2 regions of the Streptomyces sp. NPDC002324 genome follow, and region 2 is predicted to be linked to the other one. Evidence: riboswitches for the same ligand, from Rfam matches in the RefSeq annotation. Region 2 holds a riboswitch; the other holds the start of a gene.
What was found. A riboswitch is a leader RNA that binds a small molecule or an ion and turns the genes downstream of it on or off. The one in region 2 is predicted to bind cyclic di-AMP.

Region 1 (5,736 bases), on a different contig from region 2:
CCCGGCGAGGAGTGGCTCTACGTGCTGTCGGGGCGGCTGCGACTGCGCCTCGGGGACACCGCGCATCTGCTCGCGCCCGGTGACAGCGCGCACTTCGACTCCCTGACCCCGCATCGCATCGCTGCCGCCGACCACGACGGCGCCGACCTCCTGTTCGTCCACACCCTGCTGCAGAGCCCGACGGCCGCGCTGTGCCTCGGGCCGATCACTCCCGGAGAGACCCCGTGACCGACCTGGAAGAGAAGTTCCCCCGCGCCCTGTGGGTGAGGCTCATCATCTACATCGCGGTCGGCCATGTCTTCGCGGCCTTCATCTACCTGCTGTTCGAACTCGGTGCCCGGCAGTAGCCACCGGGCGACCGGTGGGGCCGGGTGTTCCGTGCGGCCGGCCGCTCCCGGCCACGATCCGGGTCCGCCCTAGTCGAGCAGGCGCTCGCGCAGCCGCTCCCGGGTCTGGGGGGTGAGCTTCAGGCCCTGCTCCAGATACGTGTCGACGTCGCCCCAGGTCTCCTCCAGGGTGTCGAAGGCTGCCTGGAGATACTCGGCGCGGGCGTCGAAGAGAGGGCTCAGCAGCTCCATGATCTCCGGGGACCAGGCGCTCGCGGAGCTGCTGCTGCGGTGCACCTTGTAGCGGCGGTGCTTGGCGTTCGACTCCAGATAGTCGGTGACGACGGCCTCGCGCTCGACGCCGAGGGCGAGAAGCGCGACGGCGATGGCGAGCCCCGCGCGGTCCTTGCCGGCCGCGCAGTGCATCAGCGCGGGCACACTGTCCTCGGCCAGGGCGTGCAGCACACGGGAGTGCTCGGCCGTGCGGTGCTTGATCATCGTCCGGTAGGAGGCGATCATCCGGCCGGCCGCCCTGCCGTCGCCCAGCAGTGCGCGCAGCTGGTCCAGGTCGCCGTCCCGGACCATCTTCCAGAACTCGGCGCCGTCCGCCGGGTCGCTCAGCGGCAGGTTCACATTGACAACGCCGGGCAGCTCGACGTCCGGGCCCTCCAGCTTCTGGTCGGCCGCGTTGCGGAAGTCGAAGACCGTGTGCAGGTTCAGCGAGGCCAGGAACGCGGTGTCCTCGTCGGTGGCGTGCGCGAGGTGCCCGCTGCGGAACAGGACCCCGTGACGCACTCGGCGGCCGTCCACCGTCGGCAGACCTCCCACATCGCGGAAATTGCGCACTCCGGTCAGCTCGGGCTCGGTCGACGGGATCTGCTGCGTCACTGGGGCTCCCTCCCATCCGTCCGTCGGCGGCATCACCGACGGGCACCCTCGACACTGAGGCGCGCCCTCGACGATACGACATGGGTGCGTACGCCAATGAGTTGTCCACAGGCGGTCGTGGCGCGCCCGTCCGAGGTTGTCCACAGGCCCCGTCGAGTGCGCGGAGCGACCTGCGATGATGTTGCCGCCTGATCGCACCTGTTCGAATCTGTGGGGGCTTGATGTTGGAAATCGGCACAGACGGCCGGACCTGGATTCTTTCCGGGCCCAGGAGCAGCTATGCCCTGCGGCTCACGGAGAACGACGAGCTGCTGCACCTGCACTGGGGTCCCCGGATCGCGCTCGCCGACGCCGAGGCGCTGGCCGCGCGACAGCAGCTGCCGTACTGGCCGTTCGAGGCCCCGGTCGACGGACACGAGGAGTACCCCGTCGAGGGCGGACCTCGCTTCACCCGTCCCGCCCTGTCCGTGCGCACGGACGAGCGGCGCGGCACCGAGTGGACCTTCCGGGAGTACGAGACGGACGGTGACGAGCTGCGATTGCGGTTCGCCGACGGCGCGCTCGGGATCACGCTGCACTACCGACTGCGCGACGACGTCATCGAGCGCTGGGTGACCCTGGTCAACGACGGGCCGGCGGTGGAGCTGCTGCGGGCCGACTCGGCGACGTGGACGCTGCCGCCGCGCGCGGACGAGCCCTGGCGGCTGTCCCAGCTGCACGGACGATGGGCGGCCGAGTCGCGGCTCGTGCGCGGCGACCTCACCTACGGCGAGAAGGTCATCGGCAGCCGGCGCGGCCACACCGGGCACCAGCACCTGCCCTGGGTCGCCCTGGACACCGACGCCACCGAGGAGCGCGGCGAGGTCTACGGCTGCGCCCTGGGCTGGTCGGGATCCTGGCGGATCGCGGTCGCACAACTGCCGGACGCCCGCGTGCAGATCACCGGCGGCGCCGGATACGACGAGTCCGGTCTGCTGCGGCTGGAGACGGGGGAGACGTTCACCACGCCCGTCTTCGCCGGCCTGTGGAGCGACGGCGGCCACGGCGGGGCGAGCCGCGCCTGGCACGCGTACCAGCGGACGTACGTCATCCCGGACGCGGACCAGGACCGGCCGGTGCTCTTCAACTCCTGGGAGGCCACCGAGTTCGACATCTCCGAGGAGCAGCAGGGGACGCTCGCGCGGCGCGCGGCGGCCATCGGGGTCGAACTGTTCGTCGTGGACGACGGCTGGTTCGGGGCGCGTACGAGCGACCGGGCCGGCCTCGGCGACTGGACGCCCAACCCGGACCGCTTCCCGAAGGGGCTCAAGCCCCTCGCCGAATACGTGCACGCCCTCGGAATGCGGTTCGGTATCTGGGTCGAGCCCGAGATGGTCAACCCGGACAGCGAGCTGTACCGGGCGCATCCCGAATGGGCACAGTTCCAACCGGGACGAAAGCGGACGGAGCTGCGTAATCAGCTCGTCCTCAATCTCGCGCGCGAGGACGTCCAGGAATACCTGTGGGAGAAGCTGGACGCGTTGCTGTCCAGTGCGCCGATCGACTATGTGAAGTGGGACTTCAACCGCTGCTTCACGGATGCCGGCTGGCCCGGCGAGCCGTATCCGCAGAAACTGTGGATCGAGCATGTGCACGCCTTCTACGCCCTGCTGGACCGGCTGCGGGCCGCGCACCCGGGGGTGGCGTTCGAGTCGTGCTCCGGCGGCGGCGGTCGTATCGACCTCGGGGTGATGGCCCGGACGGACCAGGTGTGGACGTCGGACAACACCGACCCGCTAGACCGGCTCGCCATCCAGCACGGCTTCAGCCAGATCCACCCGGCCCGGACCATGGCGGCATGGGTCACCGACAGCCCGAACAACCAGCTCAACGGCCGGGTCAGCACCCTGCGGTTCCGTTTCGTCAGCGCCATGGCGGGCGTGCTCGGCGTCGGTGGCGACCTCACCGAGTGGACGGAGGAGGAGCTGGCCGAGGCGGGGAGCTGGGTCGAGCTGTACAAGCGGATCCGGCCGGTCGTGCAGCGCGGTGATCTCTACCGGCTGCGCCCGCCGACGGGTGGCCTGAGCGCCGTGCAGTACGTCCTCGACGACGAGGTCGTGGTCCTGGCCTGGCTCCAGGCCCAGCACTACGGTGAGCAGCCCGCTCCGCTCCGGCTGCGCGGACTGGACCCGACAGAAGTGTATGAGTGCCGCGAAACGGGCGAAGTGCACCGAGGGGCCGTTCTGTTGCACCACGGGTTGCCGACGGGGTTGCGTGGCGACTTCGATGCGACGGTTATCCACCTGCGTCGCACTTGAGCGATCTGTCCGAAATAGAGCTTTAAATCCAACAAGCCCTGGAATAAAGCCTACTGGCCCGTAGGGGAGTGAGCAGCGTCATATTCGTGACGTTCCGCTGTCGCCATGTGCACGTAATTCGCGCATGTTTCCAGGGCGGTTGGGAAATGTTCAAGACCGGTCTTCGACGGAGCGTGATGGTGGATTGATGTAAGGATCAGGTAGAAAGACGCACAGGAAGTCCCAATGGTTGTCTCTGTGGGCACAAGTCGCTTACGTTCGGCGTCAATCCGGACGGACGCCCAATCCTGCCGCCGACCGGAGCCGCACACCGACCCGATCCACGGCAGGAGCGGGGGACCCACAGGAATCACCGCCTGTTCCGGTCTCCGGAAGAGGCTAGGGGTACAGCCGTGCGCGAGCACGGCCGGACATCTCCAGTCCGCACCCGACAGCTCACCTCGCAGGCGCCGGAGAGGAATTCGTCATGCCCGCGAAGGGTAAGCACCGCCGTCCCAAGTCCCAGCGTTTCACCCGCTCGATCGCCGCCGCCGGGACCGGCGGTGCTGCGCTCGCGCTGCCGCTGATCGGAGCCGCCGGCGCCCAGGCCGCCACCCCGACGGCCGCCGTGTCCGGGGCTTCCGAGAAGACGGCCACGATCGCCACCCAGCAGGCCGCGGCCGAGGCGGGCGCGCGGATCGAGCAGGCGGAGAAGGCCGCGCAGGCGGAGCGGACCGCCACCAAGAAGACGGCCAAGACCTACTCGGTGAAGGTCGGCGACTACCTCGCGAAGATCGCGGACGAGCAGGACGTCGACGGGGGCTGGAAGCGCCTCTACTCGGACAACCGCGAGGCGATCGGCTCCGACCCGTCGCTGATCCACCCGGGTCTGAAGCTGTCGATAGGCGGGCAGGCCGCGTCGGGCGGTACGCCGCAGTCGTCGAAGCCGCAGCTGTCGCAGTCCTCGAAGCCTGCCGAGTCGTCGACGACGCCGAAGCCCTCCGCACCCGCCAAGCAGGAGTCCAAGGACACCCAGGCGTCGGCCTCCACGTCGAACGGCCAGTCCTCGTCGGCCAACAGCTCCGGCTTCAGCCTGCCCATCCAGGGCGCCACCGTCGGCACGGCGTACAAGACCGCCGGCAGCATGTGGTCCAGCGGCTACCACACGGGCGTCGACTTCGTGGCCCCGACCGGGACCGCCCTCAAGGCCGTGGGCGCGGGCACCGTCGTCTCCGCCGGCTGGGGCGGCGCGTACGGCAACCAGGTCGTCATCCGGCTGGCCGACGGCTACTACGCCCAGTACGCCCACCTCTCCTCGATCTCCGTCTCCGCGGGGCAGTCCGTGAGCGGCGGTCAGCAGATCGGCCTCTCGGGCGCGACCGGCAACGTCACCGGGCCGCACCTGCACTTCGAGATCCGCACCACGCCGTCCTACGGCTCGGACCTCGACCCGCTGGCCTACCTTCGCTCGAAGGGCGTCAGCGTCTGAGGTTCCGTCCCTCAACCACACCGAAGGCCGGCCCCGCTTCTTGGGGGCCGGCCTTCGGTGTTGCGGTCGTGTGGCATGGCCGACCGAAGCCTCGACAGGGGGCGAACGGAAGTACACAGTGATCTCCGTAAGCGCTTTCTATGCGGGGGGATCCGGGTTCCGCGTCGCGTCGCGTCGTCGTTCCCCTTTCCTTCCATCGGGACAGGAGTGTCATGACCACCCGTAGAGCTTTCGGAGCCCTCGCCGCCGGTGCCGCCCTCGCGGCGCTCGCTCCGGCGGGGACGGCGGCCGCGCACCCGCGTCCGAGGCGGGGCCGGCTGATCGCCGCCGACGACTTCCGGCACGGGCTCGGGCAGTGGGCCGTGGAGTTGGAGAGGGGCGGGGTGGTCGCCGCATCGCGGGGTGTGCTGGAGGTCGATGTGCCGGCCGGGGCCACGGTCTGGTTCAAGCGGAAACTGCAAGGGCCGTACGTCGTCGAGTACACGGCCACGCCGGTCTCGGCGGGCGGGGCCAACGACAGGGTCTCCGACCTCAACAACTTCTGGAACGCCGTCGATGTGCGCTCACCCGGTGATCTCTTCGCCACCCCGCGTTCGGGCGCGCTCGCCGAGTACGACCACCTGAAGACGTACTACGTCGGGTACGGCGCCAACACGAACACGACGACACGCCTGCGCCGGTACGTCGGTGAGGCGGGCGTGCGGCCACTGATCTACGACTACACCGAGCCGCTGCTCGTCGCGAACGCGCCGCATCA
Region 2 (5,736 bases):
GGTGGATGGCCACCGAGTCGTACGCGGGCAGGTCCTGGGCGATCGCGGAGATGGTCGTCACCGAACCGGCCAGCCCGACGAGGGTGTGCGCCTCCCGCAGGGGGACGTCCCGTTCGGCGAGGTCGAGGGCGGCCTCGATGTCGGCGCGGATCGCGGCGATCTCCTTCGGCCCGGGAGGATCGACGGCGGCGCCGTCCCGGACGAGGTGCCGCTCGGTCAGCCGTACACAGCCGATGTCCACGGAACGGGCGCCGCGCACCCGGTCGTCCCCGACGACGAACTCCGTGGAGCCGCCGCCGATGTCCACGACCAGGTACGGCCGGGCCAGGTCGGCCCGCCCCGTCAGCTCCTTGGTCGCGCCGGTGAAGGAGAACTCGGCCTCCCGGTCACCGGAGATCACCTCGGGCTCGACGCCGAGGATGTCGAACACCCCCCGCACGAACTCGTCCCGGTTCTCGGCGTCCCGGGAGGCGGAGGTGGCCACGAAGCGGACGCGTTCGGCGCCCAGTTCCTTGATGACCGCCGCGTACTCCCGGCAGGCCGCGAAGGTCCGCTCCAGCGCCTCGGGCGCCAGCCGTCCCGTACGGTCCACGCCCTGGCCGAGCCGGACGATGGTCATCCGCCGGTCCAGCTCGACGAGTTCACCGGTGGCCGGGTCGCAGTCCGCGACGAGGAGCCGGATGGAGTTCGTGCCGCAGTCGACGGCGGCGACCCGGGTCACTGGGCGTCCTCCTCGGAGGTCTCCGGCGCGGGAACCACGCACGGGCCCTTCGCCCACCACTCGGGCAGCATCGCGATCGCCTCGTCGCCCAGCGGGTTGACGCCGGGGCCGGCGGCCAGCGAGTGCCCCACGAGGACGTGCAGGCACTTCACCCGGTCCGGCATGCCGCCGGCGCTCGGGAAGCCCTCCAGGACCTCGATCTCGTCACGCCGGGCGATGTAGTCCTCGTGCGCGGCCCGGTAGGCGGCGGCCAGTTCGGGGTCCGTCGCCAGCCGCTGCGTCATCTCCTTCATCACGCCGTTGGCCTCCAGCGTGCCGATCGCGGAGGCCGCGCGCGGGCACGTCAGGTAGTACGTCGTGGGGAAGGGCGTGCCGTCCGGCAGCCGCGGGGCCGTCTCCACGACGTCCGGCTGCCCGCAGGGACAGCGGTGCGCGATCGCGCGGAGGCCGCGCGGGGGGCGCCCGAGCTGCTGCTGGAAGGCCTCGACGTCGGCGTCGGTCGGCTCGGTGCGCGGGGTGGTCGGCGGAGGGGTCTGCATAACCTGCTACTCAAGTCCTCGGTGTGGCTCATCGGTTCACGGTCACGGGGTGGCCGTTCAGCTGTCGGCGGCGTCGGCCTTGTCGACCCCGTCCCAGACATTGGTGTACCAGGGGCGGTCGGCCGCCCCCTGTGTCGTACGGGACTGCTTCGCCGCGTCCGGGTCGATCATGGTGTAGCCGGTCTCGCCCGGCATCACATAGTGCAGCCGCTCCCGGATGCGCTGCTCGGCGTACGCGTCGTCCTGCCAGCGCGCCTTGAGGTCGCGCAACTCCTCGACCCGCTCGCGCGCCTCCTGGCGCTGCCGCTGCGTGTCGGCGATCTCGGCGCGCTGGGAGACGTACTGCCTTATGGGATAGGCGAGCGCCACGATCATCGAGCAGAGGACGAGGGCGAGCAGCGCGGCCCGGCCGGTCAGCCGGGAGCGACGGACCTGGCGCTTGGCCTGCGAGCGGTAGACCCGGGCGGCCGTCTGCTCGCCCAGCACCTTCAGCCGGGTCGCGGTGGAGAAACGGTCCCGGTCCCGGTCCTTCACGGCCATGTCCCGCGCCCCTTCTTCTGCCTTCTCCCACGCGCACGCGCGTACGTCCCCGCACACGGTACGGGACCGGTACGGGGACGTACGTACGACTGGCGCGGGCTTGGCCCTCAACGGGTCAGCCGGCGGCTCAGCCCTTGAAGCGCGGGAAGGCGCTGCGGCCGGCGTAGACCGCGGCGTCGTCGAGGATCTCCTCGATGCGCAGCAGCTGGTTGTACTTGGCGACGCGGTCCGAGCGGGCCGGGGCGCCGGTCTTGATCTGTCCGCAGTTCACGGCGACGGCGAGGTCGGCGATGGTGACGTCCTCGGTCTCGCCGGAGCGGTGGGACATCATGCACTTGAAGCCGTTGCGCTGGGCCATCTCGACGGCGTCCAGGGTCTCGGTCAGCGAGCCGATCTGGTTGACCTTGACGAGCAGGGCGTTGGCGGAGCCCTCCTCGATGCCGCGGGCGAGGCGCTCGGGGTTGGTTACGAAGAGGTCGTCGCCGACGATCTGGACCTTGTCGCCCAGCTTCTCGGTGATGGTGTTCCAGCCGGCCCAGTCGTCCTCGAACAGCGGGTCCTCGATGGAGACGAGCGGGTACGACGCGACGAGGTCGGCGTAGTACTCCGTCATCTCGGCGGCGGAGCGCTCCTTGCCCTCGAAGGTGTAGACGCCGTCCTTGTAGAACTCGGAGGCGGCGACGTCCAGGGCGAGGGCGATCTGCTCGCCGGGGGTGTAGCCGGCCTCCTTGATGGCCTCCAGGATGAGGTCCAGGGCGGCGCGGTTGGACTCCAGGTTCGGGGCGAAGCCGCCCTCGTCGCCGAGGCCGGTGGACAGGCCCTTGGTCTTCAGCACCTTCTTGAGGGTGTGGTAGACCTCGGCGCCCCAGCGCAGGGCCTCGGAGAAGGACTCCGCGCCGATGGGGGCGATCATGAACTCCTGGATGTCCACGTTGGAGTCGGCGTGCGAACCGCCGTTCAGGATGTTCATCATCGGAACGGGCAGCAGGTGCGCGTTCGGGCCGCCCAGGTAGCGGAAGAGCGGCAGATCGCTGGCCTCGGAGGCGGCGTGGGCGACGGCGAGGGAGACGCCGAGGATGGCGTTGGCGCCGAGGGAGCCCTTGTTGTCGGTGGCGTCCAGGTCGAACATCGCCTGGTCGATCAGGCGCTGCTCGGTGGCGTCGTAGCCGACGAGCTCCGGGCCGATCTGCTCGATCACGGCGAGGACGGCCTTCTCGACGCCCTTGCCGAGGTAGCGGTTGGGGTCGCCGTCACGCAGCTCGATGGCTTCGAAGGCACCGGTGGAGGCGCCGGACGGAACGGCGGCACGACCCGTGCTGCCGTCGTCGAGGCCGACCTCGACCTCGACGGTGGGGTTGCCTCGCGAGTCGAGGATTTCCCGGGCTACGACGACGTCGATGGACGGCACGAGCATCTCCTTCATGGGATGTGACGCTGGTTGTGCGGGGCCGCTGGGGCCTGGCGACTAGAGCCTAACCGTCCCCGGGCCGTCGGCAGCCGACCGACCGTCCCGTGGACAGACAGACCGTACCCATTGTTCCCGGTCGGAACAAAGGGGGGTGGTCGAGAAAGTGAACAGAAGGAGGAGGCGGGCACGAAAAAGCCCCGCCCCGGTGCGTACGGGGGAATGCGCACCGGGGCGGGGAGCCCGTGGGGACGGGGGGACGGCCCTCACGAGGTCTTCACTATGGAGGACACGGCTGTGAGCGGGCTGTGGTTCAGCCGGGGAGCGGCCTGTTTTCCGGCCCGGCTGAACCTGCCCCGCCTGCCCGGCCGTGGGGGCGGCCGTGGGGTCGGCAGGCGTGTGGCGGCCGTCGTGGTCGCCGTGGGTCAGCTCAGGTGGAGCTGCTGGCCCGGGTAGATGAAGTCGGCGTCGTCGATGATGTCCTTGTTCAGCTCGAAGAGCTTCTCCCAGCCACCCTTGACGTTCTTCTTCGCGGCGATGGCGCTGAGGGTGTCACCGGTGACGACCTTGTACTCGCCGTCGCCCTTCTTGACCTTCTTGCCGGTCGGGGTCTTGACGGTGGCGCGCTCGGAGGAGCGGGAGGAGCGGGTGTCCTCGGTGCTCTTCTTGGTGCTCTCCTGCGTGCTCTGCGAGGAGGAGCCGGAGGAGTCGGCGTTGCCGGAAGAGGCGGCGGCGCCGTCGTAGGAGGCGCCGGACAGACCCTTGCCGCAGACCGGCCAGGCACCCTTGCCCTGACCGGCGAGGACCTTCTCGGCGATCGCGATCTGCTGGGCCTTGCTCGCCTGGTTGGCGGTGGAGGCGTACTGCGTACCGCCGTAGGCGGCCCAGGTGGAGGCCGAGAACTGCAGACCGCCGTAGTAGCCGTTGCCGGTGTTGATGGACCAGTTGCCGCCGGACTCGCACTGGGCGACGGCGTCCCACTCGGAGGCGGTGGCGGCGGAGGCGCTGCCGGCGGCCATCAGCGGGGCGGCGACCGCCGCGGCGCCGGTGACACCGACGACGGCGATGGCGCGAGCGGCCTTGGACGGACGACGGTGCTTGCCCTTGCTGGAAAACAGCATGGAGAGATCCCCTCACCGACGCCTGCGAGGTGAGCTGTCGGGTTCGGGCCGGTTGAGTTGCCCGGCCGCGCACGCTCGCCTCTCGGCTCACGTCGCGCGGCTTCACCCCCAGCCGGTTCCGGTCGTGCGCCCCCGAAGGGCCGCAACCGCCGGACCCGGCACTTACCTTGGGTCCCCCGCTCCTGCCTACGGCGCTTGACGCGACGACTGTTCCTCACGGCCGATGGCAGGATTCGGCGTGCCGACCGGGAGGGCCCGCTGTGGCGAGCGGTCACGACCGTAAACAGGTGATTGCCCGAATTTCAAAGACGATCAGGGGGTCTGTGATTCATCTCCCACAATGATCAAAACGGGCATTCAGGGTCGAACCATGACGCGAACTGCCGCTACTTTTCGCCCGTTTCGGCACCGACTTCGAGGGTCTGACCGGGAAGGATAAGGTCCGGGTCAGTTCCGACCGTGCGCTCGTTCTCGGAGTACAGCGTCCGCCACCCGCCGTTCAGGCCGAGCGAGTTCACGATGCCGGTCAGACTGTCGCCCACGCGGACGGTGTAGGCGCCCTCCGCGCCCTCGCTCGACGCGCCGCCGTCACGCGAGGCGTGACGGCCTGAGGTGGCGCCGTCGGCCTTGTCCGCCCCGGAGCCGGTGTCCGCGCCCTCGTCGGCGCTGGCGCCGCGATGCCGGCCGCTGCCGCCGTCGACGTCATCGTCGGCCGCGGAGCCGTCCGCCTGGCTGGAATCGTCCGTGTTCGCACTGCCGGATTCCTTGGAGCCGGTGCCGGTGCCGGTGCCGCTGTCGCCGGAATCGGTGGAGTCCGCGGCGTCGGAGCCCGCGTCCGGCTCGGTGGTCGCCTTCGTGGAGCCGTCGAGGGCCTTCGCGGACGCGTCCGACGACTCGGTCGACTCGGTCGATTCCTTCGACCCGTCGGAGCGCGTGGAGTCGGTGCCGTCGGCCGACTTGGCCGAGCCGGTGGACCCGGTCGAGTCGGAGGAATCCGATGCACCCGATGAACCGGATGCGCCGCCGGAGTCGGACGAGTCGTCCGCGACACCCGTGTCCACGTCGGCGGGACCCGAGTCGCCGCCCAGGTTGTGCAGCAGTCCGCAGGTGGACCAGACGCCTACGCCCTGGTCCGCGAGGACCTTCTCGGCGACGGCTATCTGCTGCGAACGGCTGGCCTGGTCCGCGGTCGTCGCGTAGTCGAGGCCGCCGTACTTCTCCCAGTTCTCCTGGGTCAGCTGGAGGCCGCCGTAGCGCCCGTTCCCGGTGTCCGCGCTCCAGAAGCCACCGCTCTCGCACTCCGCCACCTGGTCCCAGGTGGTTCCGCTCGCCGCGCTCGCGCCGGTGGCGCCGAGGAGTGGGATCGCGATGGCCGACCCGGTGACTCCCGCCGCGACGAGGAGAGCCGGA

Region 1: linked by a shared signal. The riboswitch ahead of ACWCRJ_RS25930 (peptidoglycan DD-metalloendopeptidase family protein) and the one ahead of ACWCRJ_RS28690 (transglycosylase family protein) in region 2 are both predicted to bind cyclic di-AMP.

What each region holds. Positions count from the first base shown of each region.
Region 1 covers NZ_JBSFCF010000021.1:118,137-123,872, forward strand. Annotated here, with positions in the region: gene ACWCRJ_RS25910 (helix-turn-helix domain-containing protein) at 1-228, shown strand, start outside; gene ACWCRJ_RS25915 (DUF6126 family protein) at 225-347, shown strand; gene ACWCRJ_RS25920 (tyrosine-protein phosphatase) at 417-1,214, opposite strand; gene ACWCRJ_RS25925 (alpha-galactosidase) at 1,436-3,511, shown strand; cyclic di-AMP (ydaO/yuaA leader) riboswitch at 3,814-3,973, shown strand; gene ACWCRJ_RS25930 (peptidoglycan DD-metalloendopeptidase family protein) at 3,978-4,979, shown strand; gene ACWCRJ_RS25935 (DUF6250 domain-containing protein) at 5,192-5,736, shown strand, end outside.
Region 2 covers NZ_JBSFCF010000025.1:120,728-126,463, reverse strand. Annotated here, with positions in the region: gene ACWCRJ_RS28710 (Ppx/GppA phosphatase family protein) at 1-721, opposite strand, end outside; gene ACWCRJ_RS28705 (DUF501 domain-containing protein) at 718-1,260, opposite strand; gene ACWCRJ_RS28700 (FtsB family cell division protein) at 1,318-1,800, opposite strand; gene eno (phosphopyruvate hydratase) at 1,928-3,208, opposite strand; gene ACWCRJ_RS28690 (transglycosylase family protein) at 3,631-4,326, opposite strand; cyclic di-AMP (ydaO/yuaA leader) riboswitch at 4,331-4,530, opposite strand; gene ACWCRJ_RS28685 (transglycosylase family protein) at 4,713-5,736, opposite strand, start outside.